Regions from separate parts of the Pseudophaeobacter sp. genome, predicted to be linked through region 3. Evidence: riboswitches for the same ligand, from Rfam matches in the RefSeq annotation. Region 3 holds a riboswitch; each other region holds the start of a gene.
The links. A riboswitch is a leader RNA that binds a small molecule or an ion and turns the genes downstream of it on or off. The one in region 3 is predicted to bind cobalamin.

Region 1 (4,026 bases), on a different contig from region 3:
TGAGGTCGCGTCTCGGGCCGACCCTTCGGCTGCGCGGGTGATCAGGGCCAGAGCGTCTTCGCTGATCTCGGCACCTTCGGCTGATGCGATCTTGCGCATCAGCGTAATCATCACTTCGGGTTCGATCCGGCGCAGGTCAAAGCGCTGACAGCGCGACAGGACCGTCACCGGCACCTTGCGGATTTCGGTGGTGGCAAAGATGAATTTCACATGTGCTGGCGGTTCTTCCAGCGTCTTCAGCAGCGCGTTGAAGGCGCTGGTGGACAGCATGTGGACCTCATCAATGATATAGATCTTATAACGGGCTGAGGCGGCGCGGTATTGGACCGAATCAATGATTTCGCGAATATCGCCAACCCCGGTACGGCTTGCGGCATCCATTTCCATCACATCGACATGGCGGCCTTCCATGATGGCGGTGCAGTGTTCACACTGGCCACAGGGCTCTGTGGTGGGTTGGCCGGAGCCATCGGGACCGATGCAGTTCATGCCCTTGGCAATGATGCGCGCGGTGGTTGTTTTGCCGGTGCCGCGAATACCCGTCATAATAAAGGCTTGGGCGATCCGGTTGGTTTCAAACGCATTTTTCAGCGTTCTGACCATGGCATCCTGGCCGACCAGATCGGCAAATGTCTCGGGGCGGTATTTGCGCGCCAAGACTTGATACTGGGATTGGCTGCTGTCGCTTGTGCTATCGTTCATAGGTCTCTTGCCGGATTCGGATGGGCGGGATCGCGCGTGGGGCAAGGTACGCGGGCAGAGGGGCTTCGTCCACCGCTGTTGACCAATGCCGGGACGCAGGCCAGTCTTTTGGTTCAGATCGTTGTGATCTGCTTGTGCAGCTGCCCGCCCGACAGGAGGCCCGGCCATGGATGACGAAATCAGTTGCCGTGATGTGACGCCGCTGACCCTGCACGCGCTCAGCGTGGGTGAGGGTATTCTTGCGCTCTGTCCTTTGCCGGGGGCGGGAGGTGATTTTCAGGGGGATATGGCGCATCTGCATGACTGGCAGCCGGGGTTGGTGATTTCGATGACCACCGATGTGGAACATCTTGCCGCAGGTGCCGCGAGTCTGGGGCAGGATATTCAGGCCATGGGTTGCCGCTGGCAGCATTTGCCGGTGCCGGACTATGCACCACCAACGCCGGATATGCTGAACCAGTGGCCCGGGATCAGCACCCTTGCACGCCAGGCACTGCGCGGCGGAGGGCGGGTTCTGGTACATTGCCGGGGTGGCTGCGGCCGGTCGGGGATGGTGGTGCTGCGGCTGATGATTGAGGCGGGCGAGCCGCCGGATCAAGCGTTGCAGCGGTTGCGGGCGGTGCGGCCCTGTGCTGTCGAGACAGAGCCGCAGATGCATTGGGCGGTGACCGGCGCTGGCCCCTAGGCCGGTTCGGGAACCATAGGATTTGTCAGCACTTGCGCCAAGGCGCAGGGACGGTGTGGCAATGTGCTTGCGACAAGGGGAAAGTCCGCTTGGGCTGGGGCCAGAAAGGCATCGGCAAATCTGTCCAGCGCCGAGATTTCTGCCGCAGGGGGCACGTCGCAAAAGACGCGAATGCGGTGATGGCTGGCGACAAAACGTGCATCGCAGGTCCGGGGGCAGCCCTCTAGCTTGCTTTCACCGCTGAGCTCAAATTCAGGTGTGGTTACCGGGCGGGCCTTGTCCAGCGCCCCGGTGAGGGCGGTGACCATACGGGCCAGGGCCGGGCAGGGGCCCCCTGTATGCAGGCAAAGGCTTTGGCTGGTGTGATCGGCATGGCCTTGGCCGATATCGCTGGGTGTTTTGCTGCGGGCCGGTTGCACGGCCGCTTTGGTTGATGTCGCTGTCATAATGCGCCCTCCGCGCGGGGCAGGAAGGCGCGAGAGGGTCAGCATTTTCCCTAGGCGATGATCGCCTAGCCAACGCTGACACCCGCCCGGACTCCCCGTCCAGTTTCGAGTTTCCATGCGATGGCAGGTCTCCTGACTTGCGGGTCGTTGCGGGTTCGGTCCTTCCCGGCTGGGGCGTGCCCCGTGCCAGTGGTTTATCCGAAGCGCTCACCGCCTACAGTTGCGGGGGCAGTCGTGGAATTGGCAAAGGTATAAAACCCATGCCGCACCACGTTCCCTTTTCATCCCGGACACAAAATCATGCGCCTCGAGAACCATCCCTTCACCGCTAACGCCGTCAGGGATGAGTCGTCAATCGCCATTTGCAGCGGGGCAGGAATTGGCGGCGCTGACAGGATGGCAGAGCTGACGTAATTGGACCTAGGCGGTATGGTTCAGCCGGTCTTCGGTAAGGCTGGCAAATTCCGCCACCCGGTGGCGAAAACGGCGGTTGACCTTGGCGCGGGCCAGTTTCAGGGATTGCAGCAGCAGTCGCCCTGACAGGGTCTTGGCCTTTAGCTTCACCTTGACCGAAATGCGGGTGCGCTTTGGTGACAGCGCCATAAGTTCGATCTGGCCCTGACCTGTCAGGCTGTTGCTGTCGCCGTTCAGGCCAATCAGTGTTGCTGGCTCATAGGTGGCAAGTTCCAGGTGGACTTCGCGTGGCTTGCCGCGAAAATCTGCCCGCAGATCCCAGGCCAGGCCAACCTGCGGCGTGCTGTCGTTGCTCAGCCGCTGGACTTCGATGCCACGCCGGATCGCCGAGCGTTCGAAATTGCCAAAATCAGAAAGTGCGTCAAAGACGTCAGAGAGGGGCGCATCGACGTCCTCATTGCTTGATAATTCCATGCTATGCCTTCTGGCGCTTGGCCAGCCCTCAGGGTGTCTTGTCGAATTTTGATGGTAGAATCATCTTCTTAATCCAAGGTGTCTGCAAGCCAGTTTTCCAGAAGAAAATGCGCAATTGAACCTTTTCTCGCGGCATGCATCTTTGGGTGGTCGCCAGCGAAGACCGTCATCATCTCTTGGCGGCTGACCCAGAGCGCATCTTCGATCTCTTTGGGGTCAATGGTGATGTCGCGGCTGGTGGCGCGCCCCTGGCAGCCAAACATCAGGGACATGGGAAAGGGCCAGGGCTGGCTGGACAGATAGCCAACCTCGGCCACGGTGACGCCGGTCTCCTCCAGGACTTCGCGCCGCACGGCAGCCTCTAGCGTTTCGCCGGGTTCAACAAATCCGGCCAGCAGTGAATACATCCCGGCAGGCCAGCCCGGAGAACGGCCCATCAACACCTCTTCGCCCTGGGTGATCAACATGATGACAACCGGGTCGGTACGGGGGAAATGTAGCGCCTTGCAGTCCGGGCATTGGCGTTGCCAGCCGCTCTGGGTGATCTGGGTTTTGCTGCCGCAGCGGGCGCAGAACGGGTGCGATTGATGCCAGGACAGCAGCGCCTTGGCGGTGGCGGCCAGTTCGGCCTCCAGCGGGGTGAGCCGGGCCATGATCCGGCGCAGCTCGGCAAAGACATGGCCGGTTGGCAGGTCGGGATGCTGCTGCTCGCTGAGATCGGCAAAACTGGCCAGTGCCATTTCGTCCAGTGCATCAGGATGCCAGTTGCCCAGATCGCAGGCAAATAGATCAGCGCCGCTGGGATCCGCCCCCAAATAAAGGGCGCTGTCTTGGTAGGCCGCAGCCACAGGGTGGTCTGTGTCAACCCAGGCCAGGCCGTCCGGGCCGCGCGCCGGATCCGAACGCTGGCTCAGAACCTTGCCGCGCCAGGTTAACAGAACCTGCGTGGTTGCAGCGCCCCAGGCCAGGGCCAACGCGGTGGGGTCTTCGCGCAGCTGTGCCTTGCGATCTAACCCGCCGCCACCCCCAAAGGTTACCTGTTCTGCACGTTTCATTCCTTGCCCCCTGTGCTGGCCTGTTGTGCATTGTGATGCCCCCTTGCGGCGCGAAAGGCCAGCCGATCTGACAGAAAATTCGCGCAGGTTCCGCGTTTTGGGCGGTTCTTGCCCGTTCCGGTCTGTCTTGACTTTGGGTGTTTGGCGGCTAGCTGACCTGCAACTTGGCGACATTTTATCTAAGATGGGGCATTTGGTGCCTTTGCAAACCTGCGAAACGCTGATTCAAAGGTGAGACCCCTCAGCGGGG
Region 2 (4,026 bases), on a different contig from region 3:
CCGGGCCGATCCTTACCCATGCCCGCGCCGAGGCCGATCTGGTGGGTGTTGGCAAACGCGCCGGACGCCCCTCGCCCAAACAGGACCACGTAAGCCAGCTCTTGGTGGACTACGCCCTAAGCGGACAGAATGTGGTGCGGCTGAAATCCGGCGACAGTGGCGTTTTTGGTCGCCTGGAAGAAGAAATCACTGCGCTACGGGCCGCCGGTATCGCGTTTGAGATCGTGCCTGGTGTAACGGCCGCTTCGGCGGCGGCGGCGGCGGCCAATATCCCGCTGACCCGGCGGCTGACGGCGCGCCGTATGCAGTTCATCACCGGTCACGACGTCACCGGTGGCCTGCCAGATAGCCTCAACATGGCGGCACTGGCCGACCCTGATGCCACCACGGTTGTCTATATGGGCAAACGCACCTTTGCCGCCCTGGCGGAAAAGCTGGTCGAAGCCGGTTTGCCACCTGAAACCCATGCGCTGGTGGCATTGGGGGTATCCACACCCGAACAGGAACTCAGCTGCCATACGGTGGGTGAATTGCCACAGGTTCTGCGTGCGATGGAAACCACTGCGCCGGTTCTCATACTCTACGGCCCGCTGGCCGATACCGATCTGACCCCGAGAGGCTGAGCCGGTGCCGCAGCCGACCCTGACCCTCTGCCGGAGTTGCCGGAGCGCCGATCTGGCCCTGCCCCTTCGCCTGACAGAGGCCTTGAAACAGGCCGGGATCGCGGCGCGGGTGCAGGAGGTGGACTGCATGTCCGGCTGCACACGCCCGCAGACCCTTGCGGTACGGCAAAGCGGCAAGACGGCCTATCTCTTTGGCGAGATCACCGCAGCGGACCTGCCAGATATCGTCGTCTTTTTGCGGCTCTTTGACGAAAGCGCAGATGGCACCCTGGCAGATGCCCGCCCTCTGGGAGCGCTGCGGATGAAGGCCATCGCGCGAATCCCGGCGGATCTGGACTAGATCCTGCAACAGGGGCAAAATCACCCTGCCCGCCGAAAAGTCGCATCTTTGCCCATGCAGGACGGTTTCCAACTTGACCGGGCGGTGTGACAAAGGGCACAACAAATGAACATGGTGTCCAACGGTGCAAAGCATCAGGGCTGAAACGGGAATGAGGAATGGCGGACCAAATCGCGGCGCCACACCCTCAACCGCCCCCGCGACTGTGAGCAGAGAGCGGTTTTTCATATCCACTGGGGCCAATCTGGCCACCGGGAAGGGGAAAAACCGCTGTGACCTGCGAGTCAGGAGACCGGCCATGTATTGGAATGCAACTTTTGTCGTCGGGTGTGACGACGTGGAGAATAATGATGACAACAAAGACACTGAACAAATCCGCTGCAGGCGTTGGTTTTGCACCCGCTCTGTTTGCCGTGATCCTCGGCCTGGGTATTGTCACCCTGACCGGTCACGTACAGGCCTCTGCCCTGCATGACGCGGCCCATGACGTCCGTCACGCAACCGGCTTCCCCTGCCACTAAGCAGATGATGAACCGTATCTTGACCAGCGCGTTGTTCGCTGGTGCTGCAGCAGGGTTGATAACCGCTCTGCTGCAGCTTCTTTTTGTGCAGCCTGTTCTTTTGCATGCCGAGCTTTATGAAAGCGGCGAGCTGGTGCATTTTGGCGGTGCCGCAGTTTCGGCGCATCCGGAGCTGCCCGGCTTTGACGTCATGCGCGACGGGTTGAGCATCATTTTCACCATGTTGACCTACACCGGCTATGCGCTGGTCATGGTTGCCCTGATGTCACTTGCCGAGAGCAAGGGCCATGTTGTCACCGCACGGGCGGGCATTCTCTGGGGGCTGGCAGGTTTTGTCACCTTCCATCTGGCGCCAGCTTTGACCCTGGCACCAGAAGTGCCCGGCGTCGCCGCTGCCGATGTTTTTGACCGCCAGATCTGGTGGACAGCAACCGTGGCTGCTGCTGGCATTGCCATGTGGCTCATCGCCTTTGGCGGCAATCTGGTCTCTTATGCCATTGCCGTGGCGCTGTTGCTGCTGCCGCATCTGATTGGTGCCCCGGAGCCAGACAGCTTTACCGGTCCGGTTCCAACCGAGATCGGCGCGCTGTTTGCCGCACGCGCCCTTGGCGTTGGCATGGCCGCCTGGGTTCTGCTTGGCACCTTCGCCGGTTATTTCTGGCAGTCGGAAGCGCCTCGTACCGCCGCAGCGTAATCGCAACAAGACCTCCGCCGACGCATCGCCACCGGCGGAGGTTTCTGTTTCAAAGGATCAAGAATGTCCCGTTCCCTCGCACTCTTTGCCATTGGGCTTACCTTTGGCTGTGGCATCGGTTTTGTTGTCGCTGCCGGCAATGGCATCACCTTCACCGGTCACGACCACGGCGACCCGGCGCAGCACGGCGGCGCAGAGCACCAGATGGAAAGCCTCGGCCACGCGCATAGCCAGCCGCTGATGATCACAGCGGGCAGTAGCGCGCCGAAAATCGCAGTCAAAGTCCACAAGGACCCGATGTCTGGCTGGAACCTGCAGGTCACGACAGAGAATTTCCTCTTCTCGCCCGAGCACGTCTCTACCGCGGATCGTCCCGGCGAAGGCCATGCCCATGTCTATATCAACGGCAGCAAGCTGACGCGGCTCTATGGCAACTGGCTGCATCTGGGCGATCTGCCCAAGGGCAAGGTCGAAATCACGGTGGCGCTGAACGCCAATAGCCACAGCCCGCTGATGATCGAGACAGATCCGATTGCTGACAGCGTGATCATTGAAAACCCCTGACCCCTTGGTGCCCCGGTTGCAGCCCTGGTCTGCCGCCTGACCTGACGCGAAGTCGATACAAAGCGGCCCGATCCCGCGATGCCGCCGGATCCGGGCTTGATTATGCTGAAACACGGCGCCATAGCGGGCCGTGTTTCTTTTTGGCAGGAGCCCGACAGATGAACAATGACAGTACGGCGGCCATGATCGAGCTTTCGCTCATTGGCATTGGCACCGGCAACCCGCAGCATCTGACCCTGCAAGCAGTCGCCGCGCTCAATGCCTGCGATCTGATCCTGATCCCGCATAAGGGCGCGGGCAAAGACGACCTCGCCGGGCTGCGCCAGCAGATCTGCGCCCAGGTGATCCAGCCCCCCGGCCCGCGCATTGTTGAATTTTCCCTGCCGGTGCGCGACCCCGCGATCCAGGACTACACCGCCCGCGTGGATCACTGGCACGATGCCATTGCCGAGGTCTGGATCAAAACCATCCGCGACCACTGCCCCGGTGGCAAGGTCAGGGTTGGCTTTCTGGTCTGGGGGGATCCGTCGCTATATGACAGCACCATGCGCATCGCCGAGCGCCTGAAGGCCACGCAGGATATCACGCTAAAGGTCATTCCCGGCGTGACCTCGATCCAGGCGCTGACCGCCGCACATGCCATCCCCCTGAACGAGATTGGCGCACCCTTTACGGTGACCACCGGGCGACAGCTGCGCGAAAACGGCTGGCCTGACAGTGCCGATACCCTGGTGATCATGCTGGATGGCGACTGCTCATTCCAGAAGATCGACCCCACTGGCGTTGACATCTGGTGGTCAGCCTATGCTGGCATGGAAAACCAGATCAGCATCTCTGGCAGGTTGCGCGAGGTGGCAGACCAGATCTGCGAAACCCGCGCCAGGGCAAGGGCTGACCACGGCTGGATCATGGATATCTACCTGCTACGCCGCACGCCCTCCGCCGCTTAAAACGCCGGGTTCAAGGCTGCGCCAGGCGCCGCCCTGCCAGCCACAGCGATGACAGTCCCGACAGGATAATCACGCAGAGCCCCAAGAGCGCCACCCCATCGGGCCAGGTGCCAAAGACAACACCGCCCAGCACCGTGGCAGCCAGCAGCTGACTGTAGATCAGTGGCGCCACGATATTGGCAGGGGTTGTTCGGTTGACCAGCACCAAAAGGAAATTCCCCGCCGCCGATCCAAGGGCGCTGATCAAGACCAGCCCGATCTGCGTTGGGCCCAGACTTTGCGGCAGCGCCCCCAGGGTAAAGGGCAGCAGCACAACAGCACCAATAATCAACTG
Region 3 (4,026 bases):
GCCGATCTTGCCTTCCTTGCGGATCTCGATCTTGGCGGTGATCGGGTGGATCGAGGAGGTGGCATAATTGATATAGCTGATCGACCCGGTCGGCGGCACCGCCTGCAGGTTGCGGTTATAAAGCCCGTGCTCCTTCACCTTGTCGCACAGGGCGGACCAGTCCTTGCGGCTCGGCACAGGGATGCCGGCGCTCTCGAACAGTTCGCGCACCCGGTCGGTCTCCGGCAGCCAGTCCCGGTCGACGTATTTGGCAAAGAAGCTGCCATCGGCATAGGTCGAGTCCTCAAAGCCCTTGAACCGTGTGCCCTTCTCCTGCGCCAACGCGTTGGATGCACTGAGGGCGTGAAACAACACGGTGCAGAAGTAGATATTTGTGAAGTCGATACCCTCAGCCGAGCCGTAATGGATCCGCTCGCGGGCGAGGTAGCCATGCAGGTTCATCTGGCCAAGACCAATGGCATGGCCCTCGTCATTGCCCTTGCGGATCGAGGGAACACTATCGATGGCGGACATTTCCGACACCGCATTCAATGCCCGGATCGCGGTGCCGACGGTGCCCGCCAGATCGCCGCCATCCATGGCGCGGGCGATGTTCATGGAACCGAGATTGCAGGAAATGTCGGTGCCCATCTGCGCGTAAGACAGGTCATCCGTGAACTCGGACGCGGTGTTCACTTGCAGGATTTCAGAACAGAGATTGGACATCGAAATCCGACCGGCGATCGGGTTGGCCGAATTCACCGTGTCCTCGAACATGATGTAGGGGTAGCCGCTTTCGAACTGGATTTCGGCCAGGGTCTGGAAGAAGGCGCGCGCGTTGAGTTTCTTCTTGCGGATCTTGGGGTTGTCGACCATCTCGGCATATTTCTCGGTGACCGAGATCTCCGAAAAGGCGCAGCCATAGACCTTTTCCACGTCGTGCGGCGAGAAGAGATACATGTCTTCGTTCCGTTTCGCCAGCTCGAAGGTCACGTCCGGTATCACCACCCCAAGGCTCAGGGTCTTGATCCGGATCTTCTCGTCCGCATTCTCGCGCTTGGTGTCGAGGAAGCTGAGGATGTCGGGATGGTGCGCGTTCAGATAGACCGCGCCCGCGCCCTGCCGCGCTCCCAGCTGGTTGGCATAGGAAAAGCTGTCCTCAAGCAGTTTCATCACCGGGATGACGCCCGAGGACTGGTTCTCGATCCCTTTGATCGGCGCGCCGTATTCGCGGATATTGGTCAGCATCAAGGCCACGCCGCCGCCACGTTTCGACAGTTGCAGGGCCGAGTTGATACCGCGCCCAATGCTCTCCATATTGTCTTCCAACCGCAGCAGGAAACACGAGACGAACTCGCCCCGCGCCTTCTTGCCCGCATTCAGAAAGGTCGGCGTGGCCGGCTGGAACCGGCCCGACAGGACCTCCTCCATCAGCTGCATGGCGAGTGTCTCGTCGCCGCGCGCCAGCGCCAGCGCATTCATCACCACGCGGTCTTCGTAGCGCTCAAGGAAGCGCTGCCCGTCCCGGGTCTTCAGCGTGTAGGAGGTGTAGTATTTGAAGGCGCCGAGGAAGGTGGGGAAGCGGAACTTCTTTGCGAATGCTGCGTCCCAGATCTTCCGCTGGAAGGCCTTTGAATACTGCTCCAGCACCTGCGCCTCGTAATAACCCTCGTCCACCAGATAGCCTAGCTTCTCCTCCAGCGAGTGGAAGAAGACCGTGTTCTGGTTGACGTGTTGCAGGAAATACTGCCGCGCCGCCATCCGGTCTGCTTCAAACTGGATGTTCCCCTCTTCGTCATAGAGGTTCAGCATCGCGTTCAGCGCGTGGTAATCGAGGCCTTGGGTCAGGCTGGCGTCAAGCATCGGGATCCCCAAAAGGTTTGTAGCCCGTCGCGGACGCGGGCGATGTCGGTGTCTGTGCCGGCCAGCTCGAAACGATAGAGCACGGGCACGTTGCATTTCCGCGCGATGACATGTCCGGCCATCGCGAAAGTGTTTCCAAAATTCCGGTTGCCGCTGGCGATCACGCCGCGCAGATGGCTGCGGTTGGTCTCGACATTCAGGAACCGGATCACCGGCTTCGCTACCGCGCCCCGGCCTTCGCCGTCCGCGTAGGTCGGGCAGATCAGCACGAAGGGCCCGATCATCACCGGCAAGGCGGCATCGCCCCGCAGGGGCAGACGCGTGGCGGGAAGGCCAAGGCGCTCGACGAAACGGGCGGTGTTGCCCGAACCGCTGGAGAAATAGACGAGCCCCCCCATCCCGAAGCCCCCGCCCTCAGGACAGGCGGCTGATCATGTCGGGGCGGAAGCCTGCCCAGTGGTCGTCGCCCGCGACGACGACTGGCGCCTGGCGGTAACCCAGCCCGGCCACCATCTCCATCGCCGCCGCATCCTCGGTCAGGTCGACCACGTTATAGTCGATGCCACGTGCGGTCAGGGCGCGGGTGGTCGCGGTGCATTGCACGCAGGCGGGTTTGGAATAGACGGTGATGCTCATATTTTTGTCCCTTGCCAGTTGGTTGCCTCTGGACAGAGGGGACACGAAGACAGGACCAAAGGGCCCATCTACGCACCCGGGCCCTCCGCCGCGGTCGTCGTTCATGCCCTGGCAGGTCTCCTGACTTGCGGCTCGAACGTCTCTGGTCGGCCTTCCCGGCGCGACCTTGCACCAGTGGATTAGACCCAGACTCGCCGCTTACAGTTGCGGGGGCAGTGCCGGAATTGGTCGTGTGACCGCACCGGCTTCCCTCTTAGCCTGCGAGTCACCTCGCAGGAACCAAAGCAACTGCATATTGGGGGAAGCGCGCTCCCGCTGTCAATATATCGATGTTGGAATTGCGTGGATAAGTCGAGGTGGCCGATCAGGCATCCGCATCATATGCCGTTCACTATGACCATTCTGGCAAGACGTGCCCTACGCGCGGCACTGAGGAACCGGACATTTAGCCCAGAGTGAAGGAACGGCAGTTAAGCGGACAAAGGGTGAGTTAGCTGCGTTTGCGCAGGAGGCCGAAATCGTGCGCTTTCCGGTCCTTGACCTTGGATTGCACACAAGTTGCACACCTAAAGTCGCTACTAAATTGAGTCAGACAGACGGTCGGTCAGCTCTTCCATTGCGGACCGTTTTATTCTGCACGGAACCGCAGCGCACACCATACATACACGATAATTGTTCAGCCATCCGGCCCCGCGCAAAGACAGGTCAACGGCGGTTTCAGGGTGGAGTTGCCTCGAAATAAGCAAGCGTCAGCGTCTCAGCGCCGTCCCGTACAACATGGACTATCATAGCACAGCACCAAAGAGACAACTGTCGTTGCGGGAACCTTACATCTTATCATTGCATCGTACAGTTCTTGTGCCTCTCAGATGCGCCTTGAATATTCCGGTCAGCGCAAGCGCTGGCTTGCTCAGAACCTCTCCCTTGAGTGTGGCAATTCCGATGTCTCGAACGACTTCCGGCTTCGAAAGTGATACGACCCGAACGTGCTCCGGCATCTGAGATGCAACTGCCAGGTTTGGAACGAGGCCTACCCCCAAACCGGATGTTGCCAAGTCGACCAGTGTTGTCGCTTGGCGCACGCTGCAAGCAATGTTCAGCGATCGCCCGGACCGCTCCAGATATTCTGTCAGCATCGCAGGCGTCTCGCGCCCATCTTGCCGCACGATAACTGGCATTCCCTGCATGACGAGAAGTGGCAAACGAGACAGAAAATCGAGGGACAGCGTTTCCGGCAGATCCTCGAAATGATCGCGTGAGGCCAGAGCCACCAGCGGCTCGCGCAGCAGGCGCTTGAACACCAAGTCCGACTTGGCTTGCACAAAAGGCGTAATACCAAAATCGATTTCGCGTTCCCGGACGGCGTTCAGCAAATCGTTTGATGTGACTTCTCGAACCTGAAGTGCCACCTTCGGAAAACGCACGCGAAACTCGGTCACTACGTGGGCGAGCGTCCCTGCAGCCACTGTAGGAGCGCATCCGAAGACGACGCGCCCCATTCGACGTTCAGCTGCATCGCGCGCCTCTGCGATCCCGTCTTCGAGACTT

Region 1: it holds a riboswitch for cobalamin, as region 3 does, so the genes downstream of both, ACN0VH_RS09690 (hypothetical protein) here and nrdH (glutaredoxin-like protein NrdH) in region 3, are expected to answer to the same signal.
Region 2: it holds a riboswitch for cobalamin, as region 3 does, so the genes downstream of both, ACN0VH_RS06385 (CbtB domain-containing protein) here and nrdH (glutaredoxin-like protein NrdH) in region 3, are expected to answer to the same signal.

Annotation. Positions count from the first base shown of each region.
Region 1 covers NZ_JBLWXG010000003.1:233,539-237,564, reverse strand. The annotation lists gene ACN0VH_RS09700 (DNA polymerase III subunit gamma/tau) at 1-702, opposite strand, end outside; gene ACN0VH_RS09695 (protein-tyrosine phosphatase family protein) at 869-1,387, shown strand; gene ACN0VH_RS09690 (hypothetical protein) at 1,384-1,833, opposite strand; cobalamin riboswitch at 1,939-2,167, opposite strand; gene ACN0VH_RS09685 (SRPBCC family protein) at 2,254-2,721, opposite strand; gene nudC (NAD(+) diphosphatase) at 2,790-3,776, opposite strand.
Region 2 covers NZ_JBLWXG010000001.1:1,338,850-1,342,875, forward strand. The annotation lists gene cobA (uroporphyrinogen-III C-methyltransferase) at 1-623, shown strand, start outside; gene ACN0VH_RS06380 (DUF1636 family protein) at 628-963, shown strand; cobalamin riboswitch at 1,059-1,278, shown strand; gene ACN0VH_RS06385 (CbtB domain-containing protein) at 1,314-1,484, shown strand; gene ACN0VH_RS06390 (CbtA family protein) at 1,489-2,178, shown strand; gene ACN0VH_RS06395 (hypothetical protein) at 2,242-2,742, shown strand; gene cobF (precorrin-6A synthase (deacetylating)) at 2,925-3,692, shown strand; gene ACN0VH_RS06405 (DMT family transporter) at 3,703-4,026, opposite strand, start outside.
Region 3 covers NZ_JBLWXG010000022.1:5,565-9,590, reverse strand. The annotation lists gene nrdE (class 1b ribonucleoside-diphosphate reductase subunit alpha) at 1-1,842, opposite strand, end outside; gene nrdI (class Ib ribonucleoside-diphosphate reductase assembly flavoprotein NrdI) at 1,824-2,240, opposite strand; gene nrdH (glutaredoxin-like protein NrdH) at 2,257-2,478, opposite strand; cobalamin riboswitch at 2,572-2,777, opposite strand; gene ACN0VH_RS20670 (LysR family transcriptional regulator) at 3,306-4,026, opposite strand, start outside.